DNA from 2 places in the Bacillus cereus group sp. Bce041 genome. Region 2 is predicted to be linked to the other one. Evidence: riboswitches for the same ligand, from Rfam matches in the RefSeq annotation. Region 2 holds a riboswitch; the other holds the start of a gene.

Region 1 (8,834 bases), on a different contig from region 2:
ACGGAAAATTGTTAAAGGACCGTCTGTTTATGGGATATGCATTGTCACAAGGATTAGTAACAGCGGCAATGTTTGCATACATTTCGGGCTCACCATTTGTGTTGCAGAACATATACGGAGCATCACCACAGCAATTTAGTTTATTCTTTGCGATTAACGGCATCGGTATTATTATTGCTAGTCAGGTAACGGGTCGTTTAGCGGGGAAAGTGAATGAGAAGACATTATTTGTTGCTGGTATTATTATCGCAGCTGTTGCTGGCCTATCTTTACTACTGACAATCGTACTAGGAATAGGTTTAATCGGTGTTTTATGTTCGTTATTCCTTGTCGTATCAAGTGTCGGGGTTGTATCAACAACTGGGTTTTCATTAGCGATGAGAAATCAGAAACAAGCTGCAGGAACAGCATCAGCTTTATTAGGCTTATTACAGTTCATTTCAGGAGCTCTTGTTGCGCCGCTAGTAGGTATCGGTGGAAGTAATACAGCATTACCGATGGGGGTTGTTATTGCGCTTTGTGAAGTAGGAGCAGTGTTATGTTATCTATTTATGGCCAGAAGAAGTGAGAAGCAGTTTGAACTGCAGCAAAAACAAAATTTAGAGGCTTAACAAAAAAGAACTGATTCAAAGGGAATGTTTGAATCAGTTCTTTTTTTCATTTCTTTGAAATACCTCATACATATTATTCATGATCGTATCATATAAAACAGCAAGTTTATCCCACACCCAGCGATTACTATCGACTTCTTTTTCCCCACAGTCGATAATATCGGTATGGTCAGTAATTTTATACGCTTTTTTAACGATAATAGGAGCAATCTTCGGTATACGTGGGACTTCCTTTAAGGTATCTGCAAAGTTTCCAATGTAGACATGACCGATGATTTCGATTGTTAATGATTTATCCGATATATTTAGCACGGTATGAAATTGATTTGTATGTTGTTGTTTTAAATATTGAGCTAACTTAAATGGAGCATGCTTCTTCTTTAATACGCGGCGAAGGCTCTCTGTATTTTCGATATGAAGTGATTTTTCGCGAATAAGGACACGAATATCTTCTCCCATAAAAGGTATTGTGTTGTACATAGATGATTCTCCTTAAAACCTTACATATGTTTGCGTTATGCATATGTAAGTCTAGCATGGTTTGTTCTTTATGTGTGCTTACAGTTTTGTAAGGTGAGTAGTAAAGCAGTGCAAAAGTTATTTGTATAAAGTGACGATACTGTGACAAACATGTTGGTATACATGTTACGATGTCGTCTTAAGTGTAAAAAGTAGGATGTTCTCGGTATAATAACAAGTGGAGATAAAAGAAACTATAATGAGTAGTAGCTGTAGATAAAAGGAGAAGAAGAGATGAAGAAGGTTTTGGGTATTGCTGTAATGGGAAGTATGATCCTTCTAGCAGGATGTAATGGAAATAAGGATACGAAAGAACCGAAAGAAAAGGTAGAGCAATCTACAGAACAAACAGAAGAAATGAAAGAATACCTTGCAGTACATGAAAAATACGATTTGAAAATGAATAAAGAAATTAATAACGCACTGCAGTTATTTGAAGTGGCAAAAGAAAAGGGCGGTAAGGAAATAACGACTGCTACATATAAAGAAGATGTGCAAAAGGTAACAACGAGCATGTTAGAAGATATTGATCATATACGAAAAGAAATTCGTGTTCCGAAGTCGAAAGAGCAAGAACATGAGGTATATGTCGGTTTCTTGAATGAATCGGAACAAGCAATGAAAAAATTACAGAAGTTAGCTAAAGAAGAAGATTCATCGTTGATTCGTGATATAGAAATTAATTTTGCAACAGCATCGACATACTATAAACGTTTTCAAGCAGAAACGAAAAAATAACCTTGCCTATGCAAGGTTATTTTTTCTTCTTACTACCGCCTACTTCTTTATTTTATTTCTCTTTTATATTCTTTTTTCGTTCCATCAGAGAAGACAACTTCTAAATCGAATTTTTGATAGTCTTTATCAAGTTTGAACACGTTCACTACTTGATCGATTACTTCTTGATCAGGAGTATCTTTATCAAATTTTAATTCTTGTAGAAGTGGGCTTAATTTTGTGATAGCCTCGTCTCCTGTTAATTTTACATCTGCTTTATGATCTTCAATTTTTGCTTCCATTTTCTTGTCAGCTGCTACATTTTTATAGTCTGCTTCGTAGTCTTTCTTTGTATCTTGGTAGTCTGCCTTTAAATCGAATTCATTGAAGTTTAGTTTTAAATCTGCAGGAGCCTCATTTTTTGCTTCTTCAGTCGTCTTTTTATTAGAAGTTGTGTCTTCTTTGGCAGGAGCTTTACATCCTGTTAATGCAGGTACTAGCATAAGAGCTAATAAAACTGATAGTAGAATTCTCATTATAAATTCCTCCTTATGTAAATTCGTTCTATACAAGTTTTTCCCAAAAACATGTAATTATGTATGTGTTGAAAATAAATTATTATCCTGCAGTCACAAGGGCTAATCCGCAATTTAAATCAAAAACGATTTGTATGTATATGGTAAATTGAAGTTGTGAGGGAGGGGCTAAAATGCATGAAGAATATAAAGAGATAATAAAAAAATCAATTGAATATATAGAGAATCACTTACATGAGGAGCTTACAACAGAAAGAGTGGCATCTCACAGTGCAGTATCGATGTACCATTTTCATCGCATCTTTCAAAGATATGTTGGGATGAGTGTAACAGATTATATTCGAAAGAGAAGGTTAACTCATGCTGCGCAAGTTTTAGTGTCAACGGAGAGAGCTGTTATTGATATTGCAGTGCAATACGGTTTTTCCTCACAAGAGGCATTTACGAGAGCTTTTAAAAGAATGTTTCAATTGCCACCAAAGAAATATCGAAAGTACTTTCAGTCATTTTATATAGAAAGAGAGGGTGTTTCAATGCAAAAAGGTATACCGAAAGGATGGATCTTAAGTGGAAGTCATCCTGCTGAATATGAGATGGGTTTAGATTATGAAGTTGTCCATCAAGGAAAAGTATCTGCATACATAAAAGCAAAAGAGAATGTTACGCATGGAGGATTTTCAACATTAATGCAAATGTTCCGAGCGGATAAATATGTAGGGAAGAGATTACGTTTTACAGCATTTATTAAGAGTGAAAATGTAAGAGATTGGGCAGGATTGTGGATGCGAGTAGATGGAAAAGATACAGAACCGCTCGCTATGGATAATATGCAAAATCGCCCCATTAAAAATACGAATAACTGGCAATCGTACTCGGTTGTATTAGATATAAAAGAAGAAGCACTTGGTATTGCATTTGGTGTTTTATTATCAGGAGAAGGTTGTGTGTGGCTAGATAGTATTCGATTTGATGAAGTAGATGAAAAAATCCCTTCAACAGATTTGGCAGAGAACTTTTATGAAACACTTTTAGAAGATCCGGTGAATCTACAGTTTGAAGAAGTAGAAAAATAAAAACAAGGAGAAAAGATATGCTCAAATATGTAAAACTAATAAGTATTAGTTTAGTAATATCGTCGTGTATTATGGGAATTAATTATTTAGTTAGCTATCTTTGGTCAGGGCATATACCTTCTTTGACGTGGAGAACATATTTGATGTTTGTGTTTATATTTATGATGAGTTTTGGTTCAATGCAAAAAGAAGGAAAAGAGGATTATTGACAATAGTCTTTTTCGCCTTTCTTTCATTAACACAAATGGTTGTAACTGTGCCACATGAAATGCTTTCTAAAACATATCAAACAATCAGTGAATTATTTCCTGCAACATATGCAGCGAATGGCTATTATACAATAATATTTGGAGGAGTTAGTTTAGAGAGAAATATTATTTCATTATTAGTTATTGTATTGGTTACACAATCAGTAGCAGTGATGACTTTAGCTATAAAAGGAATGGTAAAGGGAAGAAGAAGCTCTGTAGTTAAAGAAGTATAAAATAAAAAGGTATCCTCGGTGGGATACCTTTTTATTAGCACTTATTATTTTGTAACTTCTGTCCACTTGTAGTTAAACTCACCACCGAAGTCAGTTGTTACAAGTCCTTTAATGAAAGAGCGTTGTAAGTAAGAACGGCCTTGTTGGTATAAAGGAGCGACAGCGCCGTCTTGTAATAGAATTTTTTCAGCTTGCTTCATTGCTTCAAAGCGTGCTTTTTCATCGCCAGCTAAATCTGTTTTCACTTTATGAATTAGCTCATCGTACTCTTTGTTAGAGTATTTATCGAAGTTATAAGCACTATCTGTTGTAAATAAATCTAAGAATGTAATTGGATCAGCGAAGTCAGGGCCCCAGCCGTCAATACCAATTTCATAGTCACCACTTAATAGTAGTTTTAGCTGTTGTTTACGTGGTTGTGGTTTTAAATTCACTGTTAATCCATCTAGGTTCTTTTCTAATTCACCTTTTAAATATTCACCAGTCTTTTTAGCTAAAGCATTGTCACTTGTTAATAGTTCGATTGTTACTTTGTCAGTACCAAGTTCTTGTTTTGCTTTTTTCCAGTTTTCTTTCGCTGTTTTCACATCATCCTTGACTAGATTTCCATTTTCTTTACGGAAGTCATTGCCTTCTGGGCTCTTTGCAAATTTCGCAGGAACCATTCCTTCAGCTGGAACAGCGCCGTTATTTAAGATTGTTTCTACGTAAGCTTTTTTATTCATTGCGCCGTTAATAGCAAGGCGTGCATGTTGATTTTTTAATGTTTCATTTTTCTGATTTAATCGTAAGAATTGAATACCGACTTCAGCGCGTTCTTTGAAGTTTGGATCGCTCTTATATTTATCAACAAACTCTGCAGTTAAAGCAACACGATCAATTTGTCCTGAATCATATAAGTTCACTTCTGTAGACTTATCTTTAACGACATTGAAGTTGATTTCTTCTAATTTTACAGTTTTAGCATCCCAATAGTTAGGATTTTTCTTCAATTGGAAGCTTTGTTCATGTTTCCAGTTATCTAATGTGAAAGCACCGTTATAAATTAAATGATTTGTTTCTAAACCATATTTATCGCCTTGAGACTTTAAGTACTCTTCATTAATTGGTAAGAATGTTGAGAATGTAGTTAAGCTTAAGAAGTAGGGAACAGGACGGTCTAGTTGTACTTCTAACGTTTTATCATCAACAGCTTTGACCCCTAGTTGATCAATTGGCAATTGTTTTTGGTTTATTTGTTTCGCATTCTTTATATCGAAGAATAAGAATGCGTATTCAGCTGCTGTATCAGGATTTACGGCACGTTGCCAAGCGAAGGCAAAGTCCTTTGCTGTAACAGGAGTACCGTTTGACCATTTTGAATCACGGAGATGGAATGTATATTTTGTTTTATCGGGACTAATGTCAACCGACTCAGCGACACCAGGAACCGGTTTATTATCTTCTCCCATTGCATATAGCCCTTCAAAAACATTACGCATTACGTTCATGGATTCCCCATCCGTTGCTTTTGCAACATCCATTGTTGGAATTTCTGAAGCGAATGATAAGTTAATTGCCTGTTTATCAGGTGCTTTATCGTTTGCTTTCGCTCCGCTTGCATTATCTTTATTTCCCCCGCAAGCAGTTAGTAATAGACTTGCCCCTAAAACAGATGCAACAACAGGTACAACTTTTTTCTTCATTGTTCGTTCCTCCCTAAATGTGTTGTTCGTAACGTCATAATGTCCGTGTCTTGAAGTAGCTATAGAAGGAGATAAAACCTATTATAAATATTTGTTTATAGGTAATCAGGTGTTCTATATGTATATACATGTTGAACTATAATCTATCGTTATATGTTTCAACGTAGTAGACATTATATTTTGATGGTGAAATATTTTGTTTCTTTGATTATTTAGAATATTAACACTGAAAAGAACTATATGTCAATAATAAAAATAGATTGCTAATTTCTCAGAATAATATATTAAAAAAGCAGATTCTCATGTGTGAGAGAACCTATTTTTAATATATTTTGCTAAAAAAACAATTGGTGTGGGCTAATAATAAGTGGGGATGAAGAAACCCCCACTTATTAAAGTTTCACTTTATTTTTCAATTTTTGCCCACTTGAAGTTTAATTGACCTGCAAAGTCTACTTGCACAATTCCTTTCACATAAGAACGTTCTAAATAAGATTCGCCTTTTTGGTAAAGAGGAGCGATAACAGAGTCTTTAAATAATATTTTCTCGGATGCTAGTAATGCTTCCCAGCGAGCTTTTTCATCACCAGCTAAAGTTGTTTTCACTTTTGCTATTGTTTCATCGAATTCCTTATTAGAGTAATGATCTAAGTTATAAGGGTTATTCGTTGTAAATAGCTCAAGGAATGTAATTGGATCCGCAAAGTCAGGGCTCCAGCCATCAATTCCGATTTCGTAGTCACCTTTTAATAAAAGCGAAACTTGTTGCTTACGCGGCTGAGGTTTTATATTTACTGTTAATCCATCTAGATTCTTTTCTAGTTGTCCTTTTAAGAATTCACCAGTTTTCTTATCAAGGTCAGCATCACTCGTTAATAATTCTAATGTTATCTTTTCAGAACCAAGCTCTTGTTTAGCTTTTTTCCATAACTCTTGTGCAGATTTTGTATCAACTTTTGTTAAATCGCCGTTTGCAGTACGGAAGTCTTTTCCTTCAGGTCCTTTTGCAAAGTTTTTTGGAACGAGACCAAATGTTGGTGTAGAGCCATCATTTAATAACGTATTTACAAAGGATTTTCTATCAATTGTTTGATCAATTGCTTGGCGTGCAGAAACGTTTTGAAGTACTTTGTTTTGTTGATTCATACGTAAAAATTGTACGCCTACGTTTGGACGTTCTTTAAAGTTAGCATCCTTTTTATATTTATCGACGAAGTCAGATGTTAGTTTTATACGATCTAATTGTTTTGACTCGAATAAATTTACTTCTGTTGATTTTTCTTTTACGACATTAAAATTGATTTCTTCTAGTTTGACAGTATCTTTATCCCAATAGGTAGGGTTCTTCTTAAATTTAAAGCTTTGTTCGTGCTTCCAATCGCTTAGTGTAAAAGCTCCATTGTACAAGATTGTATTATCTTCTAAAGCGTACTTATCACCTTGTACTTTAAAGAATTCCTCATTAATTGGTAGAAATGTTGGGAACGCTGTTAAGCTAATAAAATAAGGAACAGGACGCTCTAATTCTACCTCAAACGTATGGTCATCAACTGCTTTTACACCAAGTTGGTCGGCTGGAAGTTCTTTGTTGTTAATTTTTGTTGCGTTTTTAATATCAAAGAATAAAAATGCATATTCAGAGGCTGTTGCTGGATCTACGGCACGTTGCCAAGCGAACACAAAATCTTTAGCTGTAACAGGAGTGCCGTTTGACCATTTTGAATCTCGCAAATGGAATGTGTATTTCGTTTTATCGCCACTTACTTCATGAGATTTTGCAACACCAGGAACAGGTTTGTTACCTTCACCAAGATTATACAAACCTTCAAATACGTTTCTCATTACTTGACCAGAATCAGTATCTGTAGCACGAGCCGTATCCATTGTTCGTATTTCAGTAGGTGAAGATAAGTTTAAAACCTGTTTACTAGGTGCCTCGTCTTTTGCATTTGCTCCGCTTGCTTCGTTTTTATAACTACCGCAACCAGTTAATAAAATACTTACTCCTACAACTGATGCAATACCGGGTACAAACTTCTTTTTCATTTGATTTTCCTCCTAAATAATTAAGTTTGGATGATGATGAGGGAAATGAAAAATAAAAAATCCCTCTTTTCATATTGAGAAAGAGGGATTTTTACGTACAAGTTATGCACCCGTATATAAACGAAGTCCCTCATTCTATCTTTCAAGCATAAAGCTTGCAGGAAGTGGCACAGTATTCAAAATGAACCTGTTGCCGAGGTTTCAAAGGGCCAGTCCCTCCACCTCTCTTGATACAATGAGTAAACGAATAAATTTTATTAATTTTTGTGTTTCTTTGATAATTCAAAATCTTACACCTTGAATAATGAAGTGTCAACTAAATGAAATATAGTTTAAATTTTCAGTTTTCTTAAATGAAAAAACCACTGCATATGGCAGTGGTTTTTCTACTAGAAGTTAAAGTTATCTGGATCTGGACCAACGCGACGATCTTCATTTAAAGCTTGAATTGCTTTCATATCATCAGCACTTAATTCAAAGTCGAAGATGTTTGCATTTTCAATAATGCGATGTTCTTTAATTGATTTGGGAATTGTTACAACTTCGTTTTGTAAATCCCAACGTAAAATAATTTGCGCAGTTGATTTATTATATTTTGTCGCAATTTCTTGTAACGTTGGATTATCTAGTAGTTGTCCTTGCATTAATGGTGACCAAGCTTCAAGCTGGATATTATGTTCTTTACAGAATGCATGTAACTCTTCTTGTGCTAAACGTGGGTGGTATTCCACTTGGTTGACCATTGGCTTAATTTCAGCAATTTCAAATACGTCTTGTAAGTGGTGAATGTGGAAATTACTCACACCGATAGCGCGAACACGGCCATCTTTATAAAGTGTTTCTAATGCTTTCCATGATTCAGTATATTTCCCTTTTACAGGCCAATGTACTAAATATAAATCTAAATATTCTAGACCTAATTTCTCTAATGTAGTTTCAAATGCTTGAAGCGTTGTTTCATATCCTTGATCGCTATTCCATACTTTTGAGGTAATAAATAATTCTTCACGTGAAACACCGGATTCACGAATCGCTTGCCCAACGCCTTCTTCATTTTGATAGATTGCTGCAGTATCGATGCTGCGGTAGCCATTTTTAATTGCTGCTTTTACAGAATCAATTACTTCTGAACCATCTTCTACTTTAAAAACACCTAAACCAAA
Region 2 (8,834 bases):
TGGAAAACGAATATCATAACAAATTGTTCCAGCGCATTCAACATCATCTAGCTTAAATTCGCCCGTACCATTACCAGCTATTAAATATTTATGTTCATCCATAAGCTGAAATAAATGTACTTTACTATATTCGTTGACTAACTGTCCTTCATTATTTACAACATACATCGTATTTGTAACGCCTTGCTCTGTTTGCTTTGCTATGGACCCACCAACAATATGTACATCATATCGCTTCGCCCATTCTATTAACTTTTCTTTCATTTCCACTCCATCCCTATCTGCAATTTCAGAAAGTCTCGTTAAATCATATCCTGTTGTCCATAGTTCTGGTAAGACGATAACATCTGGCCTTTCCTTCATAGCTTCACTTATTTTATTTTTAGCATTCTCAATATTTTTTTCTACATCTCCAAAAACAATATCCATTTGAATACATGCGACTTTCATTTTTTCAGCCCCATTCTTATTTTTCTCTTTACAAAATACTGGAAAGATTATATCATTTGTCACTAGAATTGTAACAACTTTCAAAAGAGGTGGAAAGTATGAAATTATTTCAACCTTCTGAGATAGTAACATCATTGCCAACACAATTTTTCGCTTCACTTGTTGCAAAAGTTAACAAAGTCGTTGCAGCTGGTCACGATGTTATTAATCTAGGTCAAGGTAATCCAGATCAACCAACACCGCAGCATATCGTAAAAGCTTTACAAGATGCTGCCGAAAAGACCATTCATCATAAATATCCGCCATTTCGCGGACATGAAAGCTTAAAGGAAGCCGTGGCTACATTCTATAAACGTGAATATGGCGTCGAATTAAACCCAAAAACTGAAGTTGCTATTTTATTTGGTGGGAAGGCTGGACTAGTAGAATTACCGATTTGTTTTACAAATCCTGGTGATACGATTCTCGTTCCGGATCCAGGTTATCCAGATTATTTATCCGGGGTTGCTTTAGCAAAAGCACACTTTGAAAGAATGCCACTTATTGCAGAAAATAACTTTTTACCAGATTATACGAACATTGATGACTCTATTGCAGAGCGTGCAAAATTAATGTTTTTAAACTATCCAAATAATCCTACCGGTGCTACTGCATCAAAAGATTTTTTTGATGAAACCATTCACTTTGCTAATAAACATAATATATTAGTTGTTCACGATTTTGCTTATGGCGCTATCGGATTTGATGGTCAAAAACCTGTTAGTTTCTTGCAAGCAGATGGTGCGAAAGATATAGGAATTGAAATTTACACATTATCAAAAACTTTCAATATGGCTGGCTGGCGCATCGCTTTTGCTGTAGGGAATGAAAGTGTGATTGAAACAATTAACCTATTACAAGATCATATGTATGTTAGTATATTCGGTGCAGTTCAAGATGCTGCTCGAGAAGCGCTATTAAGTTCACAGTCTTGTGTAATAGACCTTGTAAATAGTTACGAATCTCGAAGAAACGCTCTTATTTCAGCCTGTCACTCAATTGGTTGGAATGTAGACATTCCAACAGGATCATTCTTTGCATGGCTTCCCGTTCCAAAAGGATATACCTCTGAGCAATTTTCTAATATTTTACTAGAAAAAGCACATGTCGCAGTTGCTCCTGGTGTTGGATTTGGTGAGCATGGCGAAGGGTATGTCCGTGTTGGTCTCTTACATACAGAAGATAGATTACGAGAAGCCATTAATCGAATTGATAAATTAAATTTTTTCAAAAAGTAATTGACAACACGAAAAATATCTGACAAAATTCAGTTATCTTAAAAATTTAAACATTTCTAAATACTTCTTATCAAGAGCAGGTGGAGGGACGAGCCCGACGAAACCCGGCAACCGATCTACAATTGTAGACACGGTGCTAATTCTCGCAGCATTATGCTGACAGATAAGGAGCTGGTTGTAAAAAAACCTCTCCTTAGCTGAGAGGTTTTTTTATTTAACTAGGAGGTTATAACAATGAGCGGAATAATAGCGACGTATTTGATCCATGACGGTTCACATAACTTAGAAAAAAAAGCTGAGCAAATTGCACTTGGTTTAACAATTGGCTCTTGGACTCATTTGCCACACTTATTACAAGAACAATTAAAACAGCATAAAGGCAATGTCATTCATGTTGAGGAATTAGCTGAACATGAACATACCAATTCGTATTTACGTAAAAAAGTAAAACGCGGAATTATTAAAATCGAATATCCGTTATTAAACTTCAGTCCAGATTTACCAGCAATTTTAACGACTACATTTGGAAAACTATCCCTTGATGGCGAAGTAAAATTAATTGACTTAACTTTTTCAGACGAGTTAAAAAAACATTTTCCTGGTCCAAAATTCGGGATAGATGGTATTCGAAACCTTTTACAAGTGCATGATCGTCCCCTTTTAATGAGTATTTTTAAAGGAATGATTGGACGAAATATTGGGTATTTAAAAACGCAATTACGCGATCAAGCAATTGGTGGTGTAGATATAGTAAAAGATGATGAAATATTATTTGAAAATGCATTAACACCACTTACGAAACGCATTGTATCTGGAAAAGAAGTTTTACAATCCGTATATGAAACATACGGACATAAAACGTTATATGCCGTAAATTTAACAGGACGAACTTTTGATTTAAAAGAAAATGCTAAACGTGCAGTGCAAGCTGGAGCTGATATTCTATTATTTAACGTATTTGCTTACGGACTAGATGTACTACAATCACTTGCAGAAGATGATGAAATCCCAGTTCCTATTATGGCACATCCTGCTGTAAGTGGTGCTTATTCAGCATCCAAGTTATATGGAGTTTCATCTCCATTATTACTTGGAAAGCTACTACGTTATGCTGGGGCTGACTTTTCATTATTCCCATCTCCATACGGAAGTGTTGCGCTAGAAAAAGAGGAGGCTCTTGCTATCTCAAAATATTTAACTGAAGACGATGCATCTTTCAAGAAGAGCTTTTCTGTTCCGTCTGCTGGTATTCATCCTGGTTTCGTTCCCTTTATTGTACGAGATTTCGGTAAAGATGTTGTTATTAATGCTGGCGGCGGGATACACGGACATCCAAATGGAGCGCAAGGCGGCGGTAAAGCTTTCCGTACTGCAATTGATGCTACTTTGCAAAATAAACCACTCCATGAAGTAGACGACATAAATTTGCATAGTGCACTACAAATATGGGGAAATCCCTCTTATGAGGTGAAATTATGAGTATTCAAGTATTTTGTGATTTCGATGGCACGATTACAAATAATGATAACATTATGTCCATTATGGAAAAATTCGCACCACCAGAAGCCGAAGAAGTAAAGAATAAAATTTTATCACAAGAACTATCCATTCAAGAAGGTGTTTCTCAATTATTTCAATTAATACCTACTAATCTGCACGATGATATTATTCAATTTTTAATAGAAACTGCTGAAATCCGTAGTGGTTTTCATGAGTTTATACAATTCGTAAAGGAAAATAACATTTCTTTTTACGTGATATCAGGTGGAATGGATTTCTTCGTCTATCCACTCTTACAAGGAATCATTCCAAAAGAGCAAATTTATTGTAATGAAACAGACTTTTCAGCAGAGTTTATTACAGTTAAATGGCCTCATTCTTGTGATGATCATTGTCAAAATCATTGCGGATTATGTAAATCATCATTAATCCGTAAATTAAGTGATACAGATGACTTTCATATTGTAATTGGAGATTCTATTACTGATTTACAAGCCGCGAAACAAGCTGATAAAGTATTCGCTCGCGATTTTCTTATTACAAAGTGTGAAGAAAATCATATTGCTTATACACCGTTTGAAACATTTCAAGATGTGCAAGCTGAATTAAAACTTTTGTTGGAGGTGAAGGCATGAAACAACTTTTTCGTCAATGGTATGACTTAAGCGAGATAAAACAAGAGTTAACAACACGAAATTGGTTCCCAGCAACAAGTGGTAATATTTCTATAAAGGTTAGTCATGAACCACTTACTTTTCTTATTACGGCAAGCGGTAAAGATAAAACAAAAACCACTCCAGATGATTTTCTATTAGTAGATCATGTAGGAGTTCCCGTTTTAGAGACTGAATTACGCCCTTCAGCAGAAACAATATTGCATACACACATTTATAACAATACGAATGCCGGTTGCGTACTTCATGTTCATACAACCGATAATAATGTCATCACAAATTTATATAGTGATGCAGTCACCCTTCAAAATCAAGAAATTATTAAAGCTCTCGATATTTGGGAAGAAGGTGCAACCATTCACATTCCTATTATCGAAAACCATGCCCATATCCCAACACTTGGAGAAAACTTCCGAAAGCATATACAAGGAGATTCGGGTGCAGTATTAATCCGTAACCACGGTATTACCGTATGGGGCCGAGATAGCTTTGATGCAAAGAAGAGATTAGAAGCTTATGAGTTTTTATTCCAATTTCATATAAAACTATTATCAATTCAAGGAGGCGTTTCTAATGGCGCAAATTCGTATTCATGAAGTAAATACTCGTATTGAAAATGAAGTGGAAGTATCTAAATTTCTACAAGAGGAAGGCGTTTTATATGAGAAATGGAATATTTCTAAACTTCCTACTCATTTAAATGAAAATTATTCGTTAACGGATGAAAACAAAGCTGAAATATTAGCTATTTTTTCAAAAGAAATCGCTGATGTTTCAGCACGTCGAGGTTATAAAGCACATGATGTAATCTCACTTTCAAGTAGCACACCTAACCTTGACGAATTATTAATTAATTTCCAAAAGGAACACCATCATACAGATGACGAAGTTCGCTTTATCGTCAGTGGTCACGGCATTTTCGCTATTGAAGGTAAAGATGGGAAATTCTTTGATGTTGAACTTGAGCCAGGCGATTTAATATCTGTTCCTGAAAATGCAAGACATTATTTTACCTTGCAAGATGATCGCCAAGTTGTAGCTATTCGTATTTTTGTGACAACTGAAGGCTGGGTTCCAATCTATTAAGGTAGTTAGTTGAATAAAAGGACTTGGACCCCCTTTTCCAAACTTTTATTCACTCTACATATATACATCCTCCTATGGAACAGGCTTATTTCATTTTGAAATAAGTCTGATTTTTTATTTACTTGAAAGTACCATTTCATCACAAATTTACACCTTAATTTTTCAAGTGCATTTTTCGAACATTTTTTGAACATTTATTGAATTTTTTCTGAAAATTCTGTTTTATATGTGATATACTACAATTAACTTAGAAGGAAAATAATATCGCAAACAGAGGGGGATAATCATGAGCTTACTTATCGCACTTATACTTGGAGTTACATGTGGAGCATTTCCTGTTATTTTAGGAGCTATTATGGAAGAGTTAGAAATTGGTGTTTTAGGATTTGTCGCATCTTGTGTAAGCGCTTTATTATTTGGTTTATTCGGCGCTATTCCTGTTTCAATTCTGTGTGCTTTTTATATAATACGCCATGCTCGTACAAAACAATTTGGTCCTAATCACATCGCACAAATTATCCCGTTCCCGGTTGAACGATGCCGACGCGCTTCTAACTTATAATTATAAAAATTAAAGATGACTAAATAAATAAAAGTCCTCAAATGAGGACTTTTATTTATTTTCTTCTAGAAATTGAAACAATTCTTGTAGATGTAGGGCATCTTCACCATAGCTAACAGATACATGAAATATACCATCAATCTCAGCTTGCATATAAAGATCCACTCCATCACGATCATATTTCAATGCCAAATAAAACTCCATTTCTTCTAACATCTTTTTTGAGGTTCGAATTACATAATGTCCCTTCTCATCTCTTCCATATTCAAATTCTGGTTCAAAATCATATTTTTGTTTAAAAGCTTCTTTTTGTTTTTCATTAATTTGCATACAAGTAGCTCGCTGTACAGTATCAATCATCTCATCAAACTTTTGAAGGTCCACCTCGTTTACCCCCTTATATATTTTTTATATAGTACTTGTGTTCCACTATTTTCTTCGCCATCCTTAATTAACTCTTCATACAATTCTTTCGCCAAACTTAAGCCTGGGACTGGTAATTGTAATTTTTCTGCTTCCTCTAAAGCAATTTTCATATCTTTCATAAAATGCTTTACATAAAATCCTGGCTCAAAGTCTCCTTTTAACATTCGAGGAGCTAAATTACTTAATGACCAGCTACCTGCCGCCCCTGTTGAAATACTCTCTAACACTTTATCTGGATTCAGTCCAGCCTTCTTCGCGTAAGCAACAGCTTCACATACTCCAATCATATTGGAAGCAATCGCAATTTGATTGCACATTTTTGTATGTTGTCCACTCCCAGCTGGTCCTTGTAATTGAATGTTTGTTCCTAACTTTTCAAGTAAAGGTAAGCATCTATCATATATTTCTTTCTCCCCACCTACCATAATTGCGAGTTTTGCTTCTTTCGCACCAACATCTCCTCCTGAGACAGGTGCATCTAACGTATATATATTTTTGCTTTTTGCAACTTCATTAATCCGTTTTGCTAAAGTAGGTGTAGATGTCGTAAAGTCAATTGCTATCATACCTTCTTTTGCATGTTCTATAATTCCTTCTATACCAAAATACACTTCTTCTACATCATGTGGATATCCAACCATTGTCATTACAATATCAACTTGCTTTACTAACTCTTTTGGCGTATTACACCAATTTGCACCATCTTGCACTAAAGAATCTGTTTTTGCTTTCGTTCTATTATATACATATACTTTGTGACCATCTTGCATTAAGTGATAAACCATACTTTTTCCCATTACGCCAATACCAATGAAACCTATTGATAAAGTTTTATGTTCCATTTTCTCATCCCCTTTGTTCTAATAAATCATTTACCATCTTTCGGAACTCTTTATTAAAGTCATCATCCATACTATTTTTCACATTTGAAAATAAAATAACAAAAGTTCCTTTTTCTTTATTAAAATTATTGAAAGTGTTCCAACCAGATAATACACCATGATTATGAAAATAATCTGGATATATATAAAAACTAAATGCATATTTCCGTTCTGCTGAAGGTGAAAACATTGCTTGTATACTTTGTTCAGAAAGAAGTTTTCCATTTATAATTGCTTCGTCTAATTTCTTCATATCTCCAACTGTCGTATACATCTCACCACAACCATATAGCCAATCCATGCCTAACTTCTGCGCTGGTACAAGCTCTTGATCTTTTTTCACATAACCCTTTGTAAAATTTTTATCTCCAGGTACCATATTTCCCATACCGGATTCATGCATATCTGCTTTTACAAATATGTTTTCTTTTATGTAATCTCCTAAAGGTTTTTTCGATATATGTTCTATTATATAAGCAAGCACCATATAATTATAATCTGTATATCTCCAACCTGTTCCTGCAGGAAATTCTAAATTTTGACGTCCAATCCAATTAATTAATTGTAAGCGGGAAGCCGCATTAATATTGCCTTTTGCGTGTTCAGGTAAACCAGAGGTATGCGTTAATAAATGATATAGCGTAATATTTTTATTCTCCGGAAATGAAGGAATATATTTATTTACATTATCTTGAATATTCAATTTCCCTTGTTCTTGCAGCTGTAAAATAGATGTGGCAACGACTGTTTTCGTAATAGAACCGATACGATATTTTGTTTGAGGCGTATTTTCTATTTTATTTTGAACATCAGCATACCCATATCCTTTATTCAATATAACATGCTCTTTATCTGTTACCAAAACTGTTCCATTGAATTGCTTTCCGACTAAATATTGATCTAATTTTTGAGATATGCTAGCATAATCAATTTGTTGCTCTTCTTTTTCTTCTATATTCCCTTGTACTTCCGATTCAATAGTAGGATTCACTTTAGTTGTTAATACAGTGTTTTCCTTTATATTGGGGCTAACAAGAAAATAGTATACTCCGCCGCCAACTATAGCAGACAGTGAAGCCACCACCATTACTTTTTTTATCATATTGATCCTCCATAATTCCTTCGCTAAAAATTGTCCCCCTATTCTATTATCAAACAATAAAAAAAAATCGCAACAATTTGTTGCGAAAAATCACATTTTTTCTTTTCTATACACACATACTTGATTCTTTCCATTTTTTTTCGCTTCATATAATGCAATATCCGCTCGTTGCATTAATTCTTCTCTTGTAGTTCCTTGTTCATATAACGCAACCCCAAAGCTAGCTGTTAACTTCGAAATTCCAGTGAATTGCTTTGTTTCAATGAAGAATCGTAATGATTCCGCAACTTGAAATGCTTCCTTTTCTACTGTATTTGTCACTAATATAATGAATTCTTCCCCTCCCCATCTTGCAAATACATGTTGCTGCTCCACTTTAGATTTCATAAGCTCTGCAAGTTGTATTAATGCCAAATCGCCAAAATCATGACCATATGTGTCATTAACTGTTTTAAAATTATCTATATCAAATAAAATAATTGCTATTTTCTCATCATTACGTATTACCTTTTCCCATTCTACCTCTAGTATTTGTTGAAACTTTAAACGATTATAAATCTCTGTCAATGAATCTATCATAGCAAGTCTTTCTTGTTCTTGATAGATTTCATCTAATTCTGTAATTTCCGTGCACTTTACAATAAATCTTGATAAATCTTCTGGCAATGGTGTCGCACGTAATAGAAAAGTAGATACTGCCCCTTCATAATTTGACATCTTAATTCTTCTACCGCTTGATAAAGTATCGTCTAGCCATGTTATATCATGCGTCGTCGAGTAGTATCCATTTTCTCTAATAAAATGTTCAGCAAATACTAAATGTTGCTCGCGATAGGCAAACAAATTTTCATATCCGAAAAACGTTAAAAAATTTGT

What was found. A riboswitch is a leader RNA that binds a small molecule or an ion and turns the genes downstream of it on or off. The one in region 2 is predicted to bind S-adenosylmethionine.
Positions count from the first base shown of each region.
Region 1: it holds a riboswitch for S-adenosylmethionine, as region 2 does, so the genes downstream of both, ACUN13_RS28535 (peptide ABC transporter substrate-binding protein) here and mtnW (2,3-diketo-5-methylthiopentyl-1-phosphate enolase) in region 2, are expected to answer to the same signal.

Region 1 covers NZ_JBQXON010000018.1:27,964-36,797, reverse strand. The annotation lists gene ACUN13_RS28575 (multidrug effflux MFS transporter) at 1-611, shown strand, start outside; gene ACUN13_RS28570 (hypothetical protein) at 645-1,091, opposite strand; gene ACUN13_RS28565 (hypothetical protein) at 1,365-1,868, shown strand; gene ACUN13_RS28560 (YusW family protein) at 1,916-2,383, opposite strand; gene ACUN13_RS28555 (helix-turn-helix transcriptional regulator) at 2,557-3,456, shown strand; gene ACUN13_RS28550 (hypothetical protein) at 3,474-3,665, shown strand; gene ACUN13_RS28545 (hypothetical protein) at 3,662-3,940, shown strand; gene ACUN13_RS28540 (peptide ABC transporter substrate-binding protein) at 3,985-5,625, opposite strand; gene ACUN13_RS28535 (peptide ABC transporter substrate-binding protein) at 6,031-7,671, opposite strand; SAM riboswitch class I at 7,804-7,908, opposite strand; gene ACUN13_RS28530 (aldo/keto reductase) at 8,061-8,834, opposite strand, start outside.
Region 2 covers NZ_JBQXON010000001.1:327,875-336,708, forward strand. The annotation lists gene ACUN13_RS01610 (carbon-nitrogen family hydrolase) at 1-534, opposite strand, end outside; gene ACUN13_RS01615 (pyridoxal phosphate-dependent aminotransferase) at 549-1,727, shown strand; SAM riboswitch class I at 1,792-1,897, shown strand; gene mtnW (2,3-diketo-5-methylthiopentyl-1-phosphate enolase) at 1,962-3,206, shown strand; gene ACUN13_RS01625 (2-hydroxy-3-keto-5-methylthiopentenyl-1-phosphate phosphatase) at 3,203-3,862, shown strand; gene ACUN13_RS01630 (methylthioribulose 1-phosphate dehydratase) at 3,859-4,497, shown strand; gene ACUN13_RS01635 (1,2-dihydroxy-3-keto-5-methylthiopentene dioxygenase) at 4,475-4,987, shown strand; gene ACUN13_RS01640 (hypothetical protein) at 5,274-5,549, shown strand; gene ACUN13_RS01645 (DUF3909 family protein) at 5,601-5,933, opposite strand; gene ACUN13_RS01650 (NAD(P)-dependent oxidoreductase) at 5,939-6,817, opposite strand; gene ACUN13_RS01655 (serine hydrolase) at 6,822-7,958, opposite strand; gene ACUN13_RS01660 (GGDEF domain-containing protein) at 8,049-8,834, opposite strand, start outside.